Regions from separate parts of the Pseudomonas rustica genome, predicted to be linked through region 1. Evidence: riboswitches for the same ligand, from Rfam matches in the RefSeq annotation. Region 1 holds a riboswitch; the other holds the start of a gene.
What was found. Region 1 has a riboswitch for cobalamin ahead of cobW (cobalamin biosynthesis protein CobW). Riboswitches for the same ligand answer to the same signal wherever they lie in the genome.
Positions count from the first base shown of each region.

Region 2: linked by a shared signal. The riboswitch ahead of cobO (cob(I)yrinic acid a,c-diamide adenosyltransferase) and the one ahead of cobW (cobalamin biosynthesis protein CobW) in region 1 are both predicted to bind cobalamin.

Region 1 covers NZ_CP188200.1:2,238,483-2,246,093, forward strand. Annotated here, with positions in the region: gene ACP3TY_RS10440 (CbtA family protein) at 1-450, opposite strand, end outside; gene ACP3TY_RS10445 (CbtB domain-containing protein) at 462-659, opposite strand; cobalamin riboswitch at 784-1,003, opposite strand; cobalamin riboswitch at 1,974-2,185, shown strand; gene cobW (cobalamin biosynthesis protein CobW) at 2,286-3,359, shown strand; gene cobN (cobaltochelatase subunit CobN) at 3,363-7,211, shown strand; gene ACP3TY_RS10460 (ATP-binding protein) at 7,349-7,611, shown strand, end outside.
Region 2 covers NZ_CP188200.1:3,747,312-3,754,922, forward strand. Annotated here, with positions in the region: gene ACP3TY_RS16930 (cobyric acid synthase) at 1-102, opposite strand, end outside; gene cobD (threonine-phosphate decarboxylase CobD) at 99-1,091, opposite strand; gene cbiB (adenosylcobinamide-phosphate synthase CbiB) at 1,084-1,992, opposite strand; gene bluB (5,6-dimethylbenzimidazole synthase) at 1,989-2,639, opposite strand; gene ACP3TY_RS16950 (cobyrinate a,c-diamide synthase) at 2,636-4,087, opposite strand; gene cobO (cob(I)yrinic acid a,c-diamide adenosyltransferase) at 4,084-4,695, opposite strand; cobalamin riboswitch at 4,777-5,006, opposite strand; gene ACP3TY_RS16960 (hypothetical protein) at 5,169-5,753, shown strand; gene ACP3TY_RS16965 (PQQ-dependent sugar dehydrogenase) at 5,818-7,131, shown strand; gene ACP3TY_RS16970 (C40 family peptidase) at 7,266-7,611, opposite strand, start outside.

The sequences.
Region 1 (7,611 bases):
CGACGCGGCCGTGCCAATCCACCACATCTGTCGCGAAGCCAGATCAGCTGCGGCGGTGCCCGGCAGTTCTGGTGGCAGACCCAAAGTCGGCGCGAGGACGAACGTGGCGTAACCGGCCAGACCCCAGAGCAGGCCTTGCGAAGTTTTGGTGGGCGCACGGAGGGTGTAGAGACCGGCGAGCATCAGGGCGAAACCGACGGCGACCACCAGATTGCCGCCAGTGGTCGAAACCACGCGCTGCCAGCCGGGCTCCGGCTCCCAGGCTTCGGCGTCGTGGGTGTGGCCGGCCATGGCGCCTTCGGCGTGTTCATGCACGGCGACGGGTTCGGATTTTTCGAAAGTTTCCGCTTGAAGAATCAGCGGCGAGACCCAGAAGCTTTGCAGCAGGGTGAGGAGCAGGGCGGCCAAAAGCCCGGTAAAACCTGCAGTTTGCGCAATACGCTTGATCATGTCGGCAGGTCTCAGTGGCACGGGAACGCGGCGCTGTGGCGGGTATCGTGAGCGGCGTTGTGTACCGCTTCGATGTGCGAGAAACCGGCGAAGTAGACCAGGCCGGCGCCAAGGATCGACGCGAAGATCGCGGCGGTCAGGCGTTGGCTCAGTGTGGCGGTGCTGGCGATTTTGTCCGTGTTGCTGCCGGTGCTGCTGATGATCGACATGGCGCTTCCCTCTGGAGTGTCAGTGGGTGATTTGAGCGCATGAAAACCCCTGCGGGTCGGGCTCGCAGAGGTTCGAACAGCGCCCGCCCACCGCGGGTTTGTTATGTTCAGCTGCGCACGAGGTGCGCGCTGTGTGTTAAGGGCCGGTCTCCGGGCTCACGAGGGGTTGGCGTCAGGCCGACCTGCAAGCGTCTCCTTCCCATGCTTTTGGGCACAGTGGTTTTGACGCTTCGCTCGCTTACCGTTGCGGGGGCAGCACCGGACTGACATGGCTTGAGTAAAGCACATGATTCACCGGTTTCCCGTTTCACCCTGTGAAGGGCACCCGTAACAAGTTGTGTAGGAGAGCATGGGGTTGGGTTTTTAGTCAATTTTTTGGGGTGGATCCGTTGCTGCGGGTGTGGCTGGTTAGGGTTCCGCCCTTACGGCGGGTCACTTTTGCAGACGCCCAAAAGTAACCAAAACGCTTTGCCCTGACGTTCGGCCCACGCTAAGGCTCGGGTTCCTTCGCTGCGGGATTGATCCGGGGGGCAGCGCCTACGGTTTGCTTCGCTGCACCTCCTCTCGCTGTGTTTGGCTGCGCCAAACGGTCGCTGCGCTCCCACCCCCGGATCAATCCCTCCGCTCAGCCTGCCGACGGGCTCCGAGATCAAGATCAAAAGCAGGCGAGCTGACACTCGGCCTATTGAGTGGTGAGGAGCGTGGGTTTTCCGCTTTTGATTTTCGTAGGAGCAAAGCTTGCTCGCGATGACAACATACTTTCCGATGCGACCACCTGTAGGAGCTGCCGAAGGCTGCGATCTTTTGACTTTGTCTTTTAAGAGCAAGATCAAATGATCGCAGCCTGCGGCAGCTCCTACATGAGTTATCGGCTGTGCTTTTGTTCGCTGGCGAAAGCAGGCTGGCAGCCAACCCATCTTTCGAAGCAAACCCCTGTAGGAGCTGCCGAAGGCTGCGATCTTTTGATCTGCTTTGGCTTTTGATCCGGCTTTTGATTTTCAGCCCCTTCGGCAGGCCGAGTGTAGGTGTCCATCCGGGGATCAGGCGCGCAGCGCCGTGCGGCGTAGCCGCACACATCGAGAGGAGGTGCAGCGAAGCAAACCGTAGGCGATGTCCCCGGATGGACACCGTAGCGAGGGAACACTGAGCCTCAGCGAAGTGCCGTACGCCGGGGCCAAGCCTTTTCGGTTACCTTTTCGGCGTTTGGAAAAGGTGACTCGCTGTAAGAGCGAAACCGCCAGTAGCAGCAACCGCAGCAACGGATATGCTCACATAACCAAAACCCAACCCCATTGACCGGTCACCACCCGATGCGTAGCCTTGCGCATTCGAGGTTCTTCGGCCCACGCCGAAGCTAAGAAGGGAACGCGGTCAATGCCGCGGCTGCCCCCGCAACTGTGAACGGCGCTGTTCGCTGCCACGCCACTGCCAGCTCAACCCATGAGCCAGCGGGAAGGCGCAGCCAACGCCAGGCCCCGCGCCTGAACGCCGTCAGCCAGGAGACCTGCCTCGTCACAGATTCTCAATTTCAACCGGGCGGGGTGATCCGGTGGCGAACTCTCCGGGCACGCACACGCGTTGCCGGTTCTCGTCCCGTATGCCCGCCGCTTGCCAAAGGGCATACCGATGAAAACACTGGCCAAACTCCCCGTCACCATCGTCACCGGCTTCCTCGGCTCGGGCAAAACCACGCTGCTGCGGCACATGCTCGACAACGCTCAGGGCCGTCGCATCGCGGTGATCGTCAACGAGTTTGGCGAGTTGGGCATCGACGGTGAAATCCTCAAGCAATGCACCATTGGCTGCAGCGAAGAAGAAGCGGTTGGCCGCGTTTACGAACTGGCCAACGGCTGCCTGTGCTGCACCGTTCAGGAAGAATTCTTCCCGGTGATGCGCGAACTGGTCGCGCGTCGCGGCGATCTCGACCACATCCTCATCGAAACCTCGGGCCTGGCCCTGCCGAAACCATTGGTGCAAGCCTTCCAGTGGCCGGAAATCCGCAGCGCCTGCACCGTTGATGCGGTGATCACCGTGGTCGACAGCCCGGCCGTAGCCGCCGGCACCTTCGCCGCGTTTCCGGATCAGGTCGATGCGCAGCGTAAACTCGACCCGAACCTCGATCACGAATCGCCACTGCACGAGCTGTTCGCCGACCAACTGGCCAGCGCCGACCTGGTGATCCTCAACAAGGCCGACCAGACCAGCCCGGAAGACCTCGCTCGCGTTCGCGCTGAAGTCGCCGAAGAATTGCCGCCCGCCGTCAAAATCATCGAAGCCAGCAACGGTCGTGTGCCGCTCGACGTGTTGATCGGTCTCGGCGCCAGTTCCGAAGAGCACATCGACAGCCGCCACAGCCATCACGATCACCACCACGGTGAAGGCGATGACGACCACGATGACCACGATCACGACGCTTTCGATTCGATCTCCATCGAACTGCCGCAAGCCGACGAAAGTCTGCTGCTCGACGCCCTGACGCAACTGGTGGTCAAGCACGGCATCCTCCGTGTCAAAGGTTTCGCCGCCATCCCGAACAAGCCAATGCGTTTGCTGATCCAAGGCGTGGGCACGCGTTTCGACAAGCATTTCGACCGTCAGTGGGGCGCCGATGAAGCGCGCGTCACGCGTCTGGTGTTGATCGGTCAGGAACTCGACGCGGCGCAACTCGAAGCGCAACTGCGCGCCGCGCTCAGCGTTTAAACCATGCACCTGCTCAGGACTCAGCCCGGCGGTTTCGTCTCGGATGACAACATTGCCGACCTTGGCCAAACCCCCGCCGAGCTGGTGATCCTGTGCAGCGGCGACTCCAGTCTGGCGCTGCTCGCCGAAGCGGCGCAGCAGTTGCCCGAGGATTATCCGAGCCTGCGGCTGGCCAATCCGATGCAGGTACAGAATCACGCTTCGGTCGATTTGTACGTCGATGAAGTGCTGCGCCACGCCAAGGTGATTTTGATTTCGCTGCACGGCGGCATCGCCTATTGGCGGTATGGCGTCGAGCGTCTGGTCGAGTTGGCCGAACGCGGCGTGCAGGTGATTCTGGTGCCGGGCGATGACCGGCCTGATCCGGAGCTCAGCGACTTGAGCACCGTCAACGCCGAGGATCGCGACCGCCTCTGGCAGTTCTTGCGTCAGGGCGGTCTGAGCAATGCACTGGATTTCTTTCGTTGCATGGCCAACCGTTGGCTGGCCCGCGATTACGCATGGGATGAGCCGCAAACCCTGCCACGCACGGCGATTTACCACCCGACTAAAAACACCGCTGCACTGAGTGACTGGCAAGCCGAATGGCTGGCTGAGCAACCGGTCGCGGCAGTGCTGTTTTACCGCTCGCATTTGCAAGCGGCGAACACCGCGTTCATCGATGTTTTTTGCCAGCGCTTGCAGGCGGCGGGGCTTAATCCGCTGCCGATTGCGGTGGCCAGTTTGAAAGAGCCCGGCTGCCTGGCAGTGGTCGAGGATTGGCTGGACGAGGTCGAGGCGGGGGTGATTTTGAACACCACCGGTTTCGCCCAGTCCAGCCCCGAAGCGCCGCACCTGCGGCCGTTTCGCCGCAACATTCCGGTGATTCAGGCGATCTGCGCGCAGGACAACGAGCCCGGCTGGCGCGACAGCGAGCAGGGCCTCGGCCCGCGTGATCTGGCGATGCACATTGCCTTGCCGGAACTCGACGGGCGCATCATCAGCCGGCCGATCAGCTTCAAGGATCTGGCGTGGCGCAGCGAGCGCAGTCAGTCCGATGTGGTCTGCTATCGCGCGCAGCCTGAGCGCATGGATTTTGTCGCCGAACTGGCGCGGCGCTGGATCGATCTGGCGCGGGTGCCGAACGCTGAAAAACGCATCGCGTTGATTCTCGCCAACTACCCGACCCGCGATGGGCGCATCGGCAATGGCGTCGGCCTCGACACCCCTGCAGCGGCGCTGAATATTCTTCGCGCGTTGCAAGCCGAGGGCTATCCGATCACGGCAGAGTTGCCGGGCAGCGGCACCGAGTTGATCCAGCAATTGCTCGGTGGCGTCAGCAACGATCTCGACACCATTGACCTGCGTCCGTGCCAGCAAAGCCTGGCGATGGACGCTTATTTAGCGATGTTCAATGCGCTGCCGGAGGCCAATCGCGCTGCGGTGGCCGAGCGCTGGGGATCGCCGCAAAACGATCCGATGTGCCGTGACGGCCGCATGATGATCGCCGGTCTGCGCTTCGGCCTCACCTTCGTCGGCATTCAGCCGGCGCGCGGTTATCAGGTTGATCCGAGCGCGGTTTATCACGACCCGGATCTGGTGCCGCCGCACGGTTATCTGGCGTTCTATTTCTGGCTGCGCAACACCTACGGCGCCCACGGCGTGATTCACGTCGGCAAGCACGGCAACCTCGAATGGCTGCCGGGCAAAGGCGTCGGCCTCTCGGAGAATTGCTGGCCGGACGCGCTGCTCGGGCCGCTGCCGAATATCTATCCGTTTATCGTCAACGATCCGGGCGAGGGCGCCCAGGCCAAACGGCGCACGCAAGCGGTGATCATCGACCACTTGATGCCGCCGCTGACCCGCGCCGAAACCTACGGGCCGCTGCGCAACCTGGAACTGTTGGCCGACGAGTATTACGAGGCGCAACTGCTCGATCCGCGCCGCGCCCGAGAGTTGCAGCGCGACATTCTGCAACTGGTGCGCGACACGCAGATTGATCGTGAATTGCAGCTGGATGCCGGGCTGGACAGCGACGCCGATGCGGCGATCTGGCTGCCGCGTCTGGACACGTATTTGTGTGATCTGAAGGAATCGCAGATTCGCGATGGCTTGCATATTTTCGGCGAGTCGCCGACGGGGCGCTTGCGCATTGATACATTGTTAGCGCTTCTGCGTATTCCACGAGGCGATGGCAAAGGCGCGCAATCGAGTCTATTGCGAGCACTCGCCAAGGCATTCGAACTGGGTTTCGATCCACTCGATTGTGCGTTGGCCGAGCCATGGACAGGCCCACGTCCTGATGCGCTGCAATCACAAAGCGACGAATCCTGGCGCACCGCCGGCGACACCCGCGAACGCCTGGAAATCTTCGCCACAACCCTAATCTCCGAAACACTACAAACCCCCTGTAGGAGTGAGCCTGCTCGCGATAGCGGAGTGTCAGCCAACATTGATTTTACTGACACACCGCTATCGCGAGCAGGCTCACTCCTACAGGAACCGCGTTGGGCGGAGGTCTGCGCAATCATTGAGAATCTGCGCGAAGTCGTCGCCCCACGCCTCGACGCCTGCGGCCCCGCCGAAATGCGTGGCCTGCTCGACGCCCTCAGCGGCCGCTTCGTGCCCGCCGGCCCCAGCGGCGCACCCAGCCGTGGCCGCCTCGACGTCCTGCCCACCGGGCGCAATTTCTACTCGGTCGACGTACGCAACCTGCCGACCACCACCGCGTGGCGCATCGGGTTTCAGTCGGCCACGTTGATCCTCGAACGCCACCTGCAAGACCACGGCGATCACTTGCGCCAGCTCGGCCTCTCCGTGTGGGGCACCGCGACCATGCGCACCGGCGGTGACGACATCGCTCAGGCCATGGCGCTGATGGGCGTGCGTCCGGTGTGGGCGACGGGCAGTCAGCGTGTCGACGATTTCGAAATTCTGCCGCTGAGCCTGCTCGACCGCCCGCGTGTCGACGTCACGCTGCGCGTCTCCGGATTCTTCCGCGATGCCTTCGCCAACCTGATTCGCCTGTTCGACGCCGCCGTGCAAGCCGTTGCCGCGCTGGATGAGCCGGACGACCTCAACCCATTGGCCGCGAAAGTCCGCGCCGAACGCGAGGCGCTGCTGCAATCGGGCGTCGACGAAGACACCGCAAGACGTCAGGCCGGTTGGCGGATTTTCGGCGCCAAACCCGGTGCCTACGGTGCGGGCGTGCAGGGCGCCATCGACGGTCGTTTGTGGCAGAGCCGCGACGATCTCGCCGAGGTTTATCTGAACTGGGGCGCCTACGCTTACGGCGGTTCTGACGAAGGCACTGCCGCCCGCGAACAATTCGTCCAGCGCCTGAGCCAGGTGCAAGCAGTGCTGCAGAATCAGGACAATCGCGAGCACGACTTGCTCGATTCCAACGACTATTACCAATTCCAGGGCGGCATGCTCGCCGCCGTTGAAACGTTGCGCGGCGAAGCGGCGGCCAGTTATCACGGCGATCACAGCCAGCCGGATCTGCCGAAGATCCGTACGTTGAAGGAAGAGCTGAACCGGGTGATTCGCTCGCGGGCGGCCAATCCGAAATGGATCGACGGGGTCAAGCGTCACGGCTACAAAGGCGCGTTTGAAATGGCGGCGACGGTCGACAATCTGTTCGCGTTTGATGCGACGACGCAGTTGATCGATGATCACCAGTACGCCTTGCTGGCGGATGCGTATTTGCTCGATCCAGCGACGCGGGATTTTGTCCGCGAGCATAATCCGCATGCGCTGCGTGATATGACTGAACGGATGCTAGAGGCGCAGCAGCGCGGGATGTGGCAGGAGCCGGGGGCTTATAAAGAAGCGCTGGAGAATCTTCTGTTGGACATAGAAGAAAATATCTAGTGCGATTCCTTGTAGGAGTGAGCCTGCTCGCGATAGCAGTGTGTCAGTTAACTCGTTGTAGGCTGACACACCGCCATCGCGAGCAGGCTCACTCCCACAATTAAAAGCATTTCACCGACCATGACCGAGTAATGATGATGACCGACACCCCGCATTTCCCCCTCTCCGCCGTGGTCGGCGCCGATGACTTGAAACTCGCCCTGTGCCTCACCGCCATTGACCCGAAAATCGGCGGCGTGCTCATCGAAGGCCCGCGCGGCATGGCCAAATCGACCCTGGCCCGTGGCCTCGCCGATCTGCTCGCGAGCGGTCAGTTTGTCACCTTGCCGCTGGGCGCCACCGAGGAACGCCTGGTCGGCACCCTCGACCTCGACGCGGCCCTCAGCGATGGCCGCGCGCA
Region 2 (7,611 bases), 1.5 Mb from region 1:
CACAACCGCGACGCCTTGACGCGTCGCCCAGCGGCACAGCGCCGTCACCAGCGTGCTTTTGCCGGCGTCGGAAGTGGTGCCCTGCACCATCAGGGTGGTCATGGTTTGTCCTTGGTAAAAGCGATGAAAGCCTGTTCGAGACGCGCTTCTTCGGCTGCGTCGGCAGGCAAGCCGAAACGCAGACTGCTGTTGTGCGTGAAGAGGCGCAGAAGAATGCCGCGTCGGGCCATGAATTCGTACAGCGTTTGCGCTTGATCAGTGATCAGCCACTGAAACAAGGCGCAGCCGCCCTGCGGTTTGAAGCCGTAGCGTGCGAGCAGCGCTGCCAGCCGTTCGCTCGCTTCATCGCTGCGAATCCGTTGGCGTTTGTGATTTTCAGTGTCTTGCAGACAGGCTTGACCGAGCACCCGCGTCGGCCCGCTGACGACCCACGGCCCGACCTGTTCGGCGAGCAAACGGAGCAATTTGCGCTCGGCCAATACAAAGCCCAAACGTACACCGGCCAAGCCGAAAAACTTGCCGAACGAACGCAACACGATCAGTCCGACCTGATGCGCGTGCGCCGCCAGGCTCAACTGCGGCGTGTTGTCCATGAACGCTTCATCGACCACCAGCCAGCCGCCGCGCTGCGCCAGTCGCGCATGCCAGTCGAGCAATCGCGCTGGAGTCAGGCTCAGGCCGGTTGGATTGTTCGGGTTGACCACCACCAGCACGTCGAGGTTGTCCAGATAGAACTCGACTTCCTGCTCCTGCACTTCGCGCACGATGTAACCGTTGCGGCGCCAGGCTTCAGCGTGTTCGGCATAGCACGGCGACAGCACGCCAACCTTGCCGGCGCGACGCAAACGCGGCAGCAACTGGATGGCCATCTGCGAACCGGCCACCGGCAGTACCTGATTTGCTCCGTAGTAATCGCACGCCGCTTGTTCCAGACCGTCATCGGTTTCCGGCAAACGGGCCCAGGCACGCAAGGGGATTTCCGGGATCGGAAATGGCCACGGCGCGAGACCGCTGGACAGGTCGAGCCAGTCACCCTCGGCGATGCCGTAATCGAGTGCAGCCTTGCGCAGCCGGCCACCGTGCTCAAGCATAGAATTCAGCCCCCACGCAGAGAATCAGCAACCATAACCATACCCCGCGCTGCACCAATTGCCAGCCACGGTCGATGGAATCGGCGTCGGCGGGAGCGCCTTCGCCCAGTTGCGGACGCTCGTGCAGTTCGCCGTGGTAAATCGCCGGGCCGCCCAACTCCACGCCCAGTGCACCGGCGCCTGCGGCCATCACCGGGCCGGCGTTGGGGCTGTCCCACTTCGGTGCCTGTGTGCGCCAGCATTTCAATGCCAGTCGGGTTTTGCCGAGCAACGCGTAGGTCAATGCCACCAGACGCGCAGGAATGTAGTTCAACACGTCGTCGATTTTTGCCGCCGCCCAGCCGAAGCGTTCGAAACGTTCGTTGCGATAACCCCACATCGCGTCGAGCGTGTTGCTCAAGCGATAGAGCACCACGCCGGGCGCACCGGCCACGACAAACCAGAACAGTGCGGCGAACACCGCGTCGCTGCCGTTTTCCAGCACCGACTCAGTGGCGGCACGGGCGACCGCAGTGCTATCAAGTTCATCGGTCTGCCGGCTGACCAGATAGCCGACACGCTTGCGTGCTTCGTCCAGATCATCCGCACGCAACGCCGCAGCGACCGGGGCGACATGCTCGCCGAGGCTGCGCATGCCGAGGGCGCAATACAGCGCGAGAATCTCGACGATCCAACCGACATAAGGCGCCCAGGAAAACGCCGTCGCCAGCAGTGTCAGCGGCAGCACGGCGATCACCCACGCGGTGACGCCATGACTGCGCCAGCCGCGCCCTTCACCGTTGAAACGTTGCTCGATGCGCCCGGCGAAATTGCCAAACGCCACCAGCGGATGCCAGCGTTTCGGTTCACCGAGCAGCGCATCCAGCGCCACCGCGGCGACACTCAACAACGCCACACTCATTGACTCACTCCCCAATAATTTTCATACAGCAACTCATTCAGCGGCCGCGCCTGCGCCCACCCTTCGAGTACCAGCATCGGCGCCGGATAGAATTCCTTGACCGGGCCCAGACACAAAACCGCCAGCGGCTTGGCCCCTGCCGGCAGTTTCAACAACTCCGCCAGCGCTTGCGGTTCGAACAGCGAGACCCAGCCCATGCCCAAGCCTTCTGCGCGCGAGGCCAGCCACAGATTCTGAATCGCGCAGGACAACGAGGCCATGTCCATTTCCGGCAGCGTGCGGCGACCGAAGATGTGTTTTTCGCGATCATCCATCAGCGCCGCGACCAGCACTTCGGCGCAGTCGTTGATGCCTTCGACTTTGAGCTTCATGAACTCGTCGCTGCGCTCGCCGAGGGCTTCGGCGGTGCGGATGCGTTCTTCTTCGACGAGGTGCTGGATTTGGCTGCGCAGGGTTCGGTCGCTGATGCGGATGAAGCGCCAGGGCTGCATCAGGCCGACGCTTGGGGCCTGGTGGGCGGCTTCCAGAAGTCGGCGCAGCAGATCAGGTTCGACGCTGCCGCCGGTGAAATGGCGCATGTCGCGGCGTTCGGCTATTGCCCGATACACCGCTTCGCGTTCCGCCTCTGAAAATGCGTTGTCTGTCATGGCCCTTTCGCGAGCAGGCTCGCTCCCACAGGGGATCCGGTTTCTTCAGGCAATGCATCAGCTAGCCTGCCACCATCCTCAGGAGATTGAATTTCTTCAGGAAGCACATTGGCCACTGTGGGAGCGAGCCTGCTCGCGAAGGCGCCCTCAGGATCAGGCAGAAAAAGTGCAGCGACAGCCACAGGATTCGACGGAAAATAAAAGTGCACATAAGAAGCCGTCATCCGCCCCTCACGATAAACCGCCTCAGCCCCTCGCCCTCCATTGGGGCTCAACCCCCGGGCAATCGGCGTCAGCTTAGTCGTGGTCAACGAGTGATGATACGTGTGCCCACGCAACGCCCCTTCCGGCAGATCCACCGCTTGCAACGCCAACGCCGCCAGACGCTTTTGCATCACCGCATCGCCCTTGAGCAACCCGACCAGCTCAGCGCGAGTGCCTTCAACATCCGTCAACGAATCGAGCAAATACAACATCCCGCCACACTCAGCCAGCAACGGCTTCCCCGCCGCATGATGCGCACGGATCGCCGCAACCATCGCGGTGTTCTGCGACAGCGCGACGTGATGCAATTCCGGATAACCACCGGGCAAATACAGACTGTCCGCCTCAGGCAATTGCGTATCGCGGATCGGCGAGAAGAAGCTCAACTCGGCGCCCATCGCACGCAATAGATCCAGACTCGCGCCATAAGTAAAGGCGAACGCCTCATCACGGGCGACAGCAATGCGCACATTTTTCAGCAACGGCTCGACAGCAATCACGTCAGGCGCGGCAAATTCCACGGCCGGTGGCAGCGCTACCTCGCAACTACTGGCGAGCGCTTCGGCGGCGGCGTCGAGACGCACATCGAGGTCATTCAATTCGCTGGCCTGCACCAGACCAAGATGCCGGCTCGGCAGTTCGATACCGGTCTCGCGCGACAACGCGCCGTACCAACGCAAACCTTCAGTGAGACTGCCTTCGAGCAACTGCGCATGGCGCAAGGTGCCGACGCGGTTGGCCAGCACGCCAGCAAACGGCAGATCCGGCTGATACTTGGCCAAGCCCAGCGCCAACGCACCAAAGGTCTGCGCCATCGCGGTGCCGTCGATCACGCCGAGCACCGGCACACCAAAATGCCGCGCCAGATCAGCGCTGGAGGGCGTGCCATCGAACAGCCCCATCACGCCTTCGATCAAAATCAGATCCGCCTCGGCGGCGGCTTCCCACAACAGCCGACGACTTTCCTGCTCGCCGACCATCCACATATCAAGCTGATACACCGGCGCACCGCTGGCGCGTTCGAGGATCATCGGGTCGAGAAAGTCCGGGCCGCATTTGAACACGCGCACCTTGCGCCCCTGATTGCGATGCAAACGGGCGAGCGCGGCGGTGACGGTGGTCTTGCCCTGACCGGAGGCCGGCGCGGCGATAAGTACCGCCGGGCAGTGACGTGGTTGATTCAAAGTTCGACGCCTTTCTGCGCTTTGATGCCGGCCTGGAAGGCGTGTTTGAGCATGCCCATTTCGGTGACCGTGTCGCCCATTTCGATCATTTCCGGCTTGGCCGCACGACCGGTGACAATCACGTGCTGCATCGGCGGACGTGCCTGCAAATCGCTGAGCACCTGATCGAGATCGAGGTAGCCGTGCTTGAGGGCGATGTTTAACTCATCGAGCACCACCAGACCGATCGACGGATCGCGCAGCAGTTCGCGGGACACGGCCCACGCAGCTTCGGCAGCGGCGATGTCGCGCTGACGATCCTGGGTTTCCCAGGTGAAGCCCTCGCCCATCACGTGGAAGCGAACTTGTTCGGGGAAGCGGCGGAAAAACAACTCTTCACCGGTACTGTTGCGGCCCTTGATGAACTGCACCACGCCGCACTGCATGCCGTGGCCCATGGCGCGGGCGAGCATGCCGAACGCCGAACTGCTTTTGCCTTTGCCATTGCCGGTCAGCACCAGCACCAGGCCGCACTCGTCGGGAGAGTTGGCGATGCGTTCGTCGATCACGGCTTTTTTGCGCTGCATACGCGCCAGATGGCGTTCGTCGCGCTCGGGGGAATCAGTCATGGGGGAGCTCTCCGTTGAGGCTGGATAACGGCGGGCAGGCACAAGAATAGACGGCAAAAAGCCTGGCATCGCCCACCGTGATGCCGCTGGATGGATCAGGCCGGTCTCCGGGCTCATGAGCGGCATTGGCCTGGCTGCGCGCCTTCCCGCTTCTGTCGAGGCAGTGGCTCATGGCGCAGCTTTTACTCATTTACCGTTGCGGGGGCAGCGCCGGGATCGTGATCGTTCTTCGCATGAAGACAACCCTCACCGGCTTCCCTGTTTCACTCTGTCGACGTGGGTCACAGAGCACCTGAAACAAGCCGCGAAGGTTAGAGGGTTGGGGGTGGAGCGTCAATTAAAGAGGCGGCTGACGGACGATTATCTGCCGTTGATCAATTATCGGCCGGCAATCTTGTGCAAGGCTGTTACAAATGATATCAAAGAGCCATGCTTTTCCATAAAAGCAACTCACAAGAATAAGGATGATGACGATGCAAGGCATGATCATCAGCAACCCGCGCCTGGAATTCCTGCGCCCGATGCTTGAACGCTGGTTTGACTGTATCGACCGTTACAACGCCGTGCGCGGCGACAGCGACACGCCGTACTGGCATGACGAGAAAGCCAATCTCGGCTTGCTGACCGCGGCGGCGTGGATGGCCGAACTGGTCACCCTCAACGACACCGCCACGCGCAAGCAAAACGAAGACGGCGAGCGCAATGCCCGCGCCGATCTGTTCATCGCAGGGCCAGAAGACCGCGCTTACCTTCAAGCCACGCAGCGCTGGCCGCGAGTGAACAACCTCAACCTCACGCAAGCACTTCTCGACATCACCAGCGACGCCAAACGCATCAGCTTCGCCAGCGATCTCAAGCTCGGCTGCCTGTTCGTCGCCCCGCAAAAAACCCAGCAGAGTGCCAGCCCCGAAGAACTGCAGGACATGGTCGACGACTTGCAAAAGGAACATACCTGCGCGGTCGCCTGGTATTTCCCCTACGCCTACCGCAAATTGCGCAGCGAGGCCGGCAACTATCACCCCGGCATCGCCGTGCTGTTCAAAGAGGCTCGCGGCTGAGGTTGAACCATCGGGCTTGCGCCCTCCTCTATGATTAAGAACGCATTCATAGGAAAGATCAGTCATGCGCAAGCCCCAGCTCGTTTTTGTCATCGCTCTGGCCGGAGGGCTCGCCGCGTGTGGTGAAACCTCCAGCCTGCAAGTCTCCGACGGCACCGGCCCTTCGCCGAAACTGCCCGAACCGAACAAAACCCTGATCCCCACCGTGAACATCGCCCCGGCGATTGGCTGGCCCGAAGGCGGCAAACCGACAGCGGCGGCCGGTACGCAAGTCGCAGCGTTTGCCGAAGGCCTCGATCATCCGCGCTGGATGTACGTGCTGCCCAACGGTGATGTGCTGGTGGCGGAAACCAACGCCCCGCCGAAACCGGACGACAGCAAAGGCATTAAAGGCTGGGTGATGAAGAAAGTCATGGGCAAGGCCGGCGCCGGCGTACCGAGCCCGAATCGCATCACTTTGCTGCGCGACGCTGACCACGATGGCGTCGCCGAGACGCGCACGGTGTTTTTGCAGAACCTCAATTCGCCGTTTGGCATGACACTGGTTGGCAATGACTTGTACGTTGCTGACACGGATCGTTTGCTGCGCTTCAACTACGAGCCCGGCGCGACCGAGATCAAATCGCAGCCGATCAAAGTGACTGACTTGCCGGGCGGCACGCTCAACCATCACTGGACGAAAAACGTCATCGCCAGCAAGGACGGCAGCAAGCTGTACGTCACCGTCGGCTCGAACAGCAACGTCGGCGAAAATGGTCTGGATCAAGAAGAAGGCCGCGCGGCGATCTGGGAAGTGGATCGCGCGACCGGCAATCACCGGATCTTCGCTTCAGGCATCCGCAACCCCAATGGCTTGGCGTGGGAGCCTACCAGCGGCGCGCTGTGGACGGCGGTGAATGAGCGTGACGAGATTGGCAGCGATCTGGTGCCGGACTACATCACCTCGGTGAAGGACGGCGGTTTCTATGGCTGGCCGTTCAGTTATTACGGCCAGCATGTCGATGTTCGAGTGAATCCGCAGAATCTGGATCTGGTGGCCAAAGCCATCGCCCCGGATTACGCGGTCGGCCCTCACACGGCGTCTTTGGGCCTGACCTTCGCCGAAGGCAACACCTTGCCGGCGCAGTTCAAGGAAGGCGCGTTTATCGGCCAGCACGGCTCGTGGAACCGTAAACCGCACAGTGGTTATAAAGTGATTTTTGTGCCATTTACCGGCGGTAAGCCGAGTGGAACGCCGGTGGATGTGTTGACCGGTTTTCTCGACAAAGATGAGAACGCGCTGGGTCGCCCGGTGGGCGTGGTGATTGATCAGCAAGGTGGATTGCTGGTGGCGGATGATGTTGGCAACAAGGTTTGGCGAGTGTCTTCTACCAAATAACTTAGCGCCGTACACATAACAAATGTGGGAGCGAGCCTGCTCGCGAAAGCGGTCTATCAGTCGACTCAAGGGTGACTGAAACTACGCATTCGCGAGCAGGCTCGCTCCCACATTGGGGTTTTGTGTTGGCCTTATTACGGGTTACGCGCCAGATGCTCCGGCTGCAACACCCGCTTCGCGCTCAGATAAGCCTTCTGCCAATACGCCTTCGACAGACTGTCCAGCTTCACCGTGCCACCCGTGGCCGGCGCATGCACGAAGCGCCCTTCACCAACGTAAATCCCCGCATGACTGACCTGCGAACCACCATTGGTGGCGAAGAAGATCAGGTCGCCGGTCTGCAAGCCTTCCTTACCGACATTCGGCGCCTGCATCACGATCAGGTCGCGCGTGGTGCGTGGCAGGTTGATGCCCGCCGCATCGCGGTAAACAAAGCCGATCAGGCCACTGCAATCAAATCCCGAATCCGGCGTATTGCCG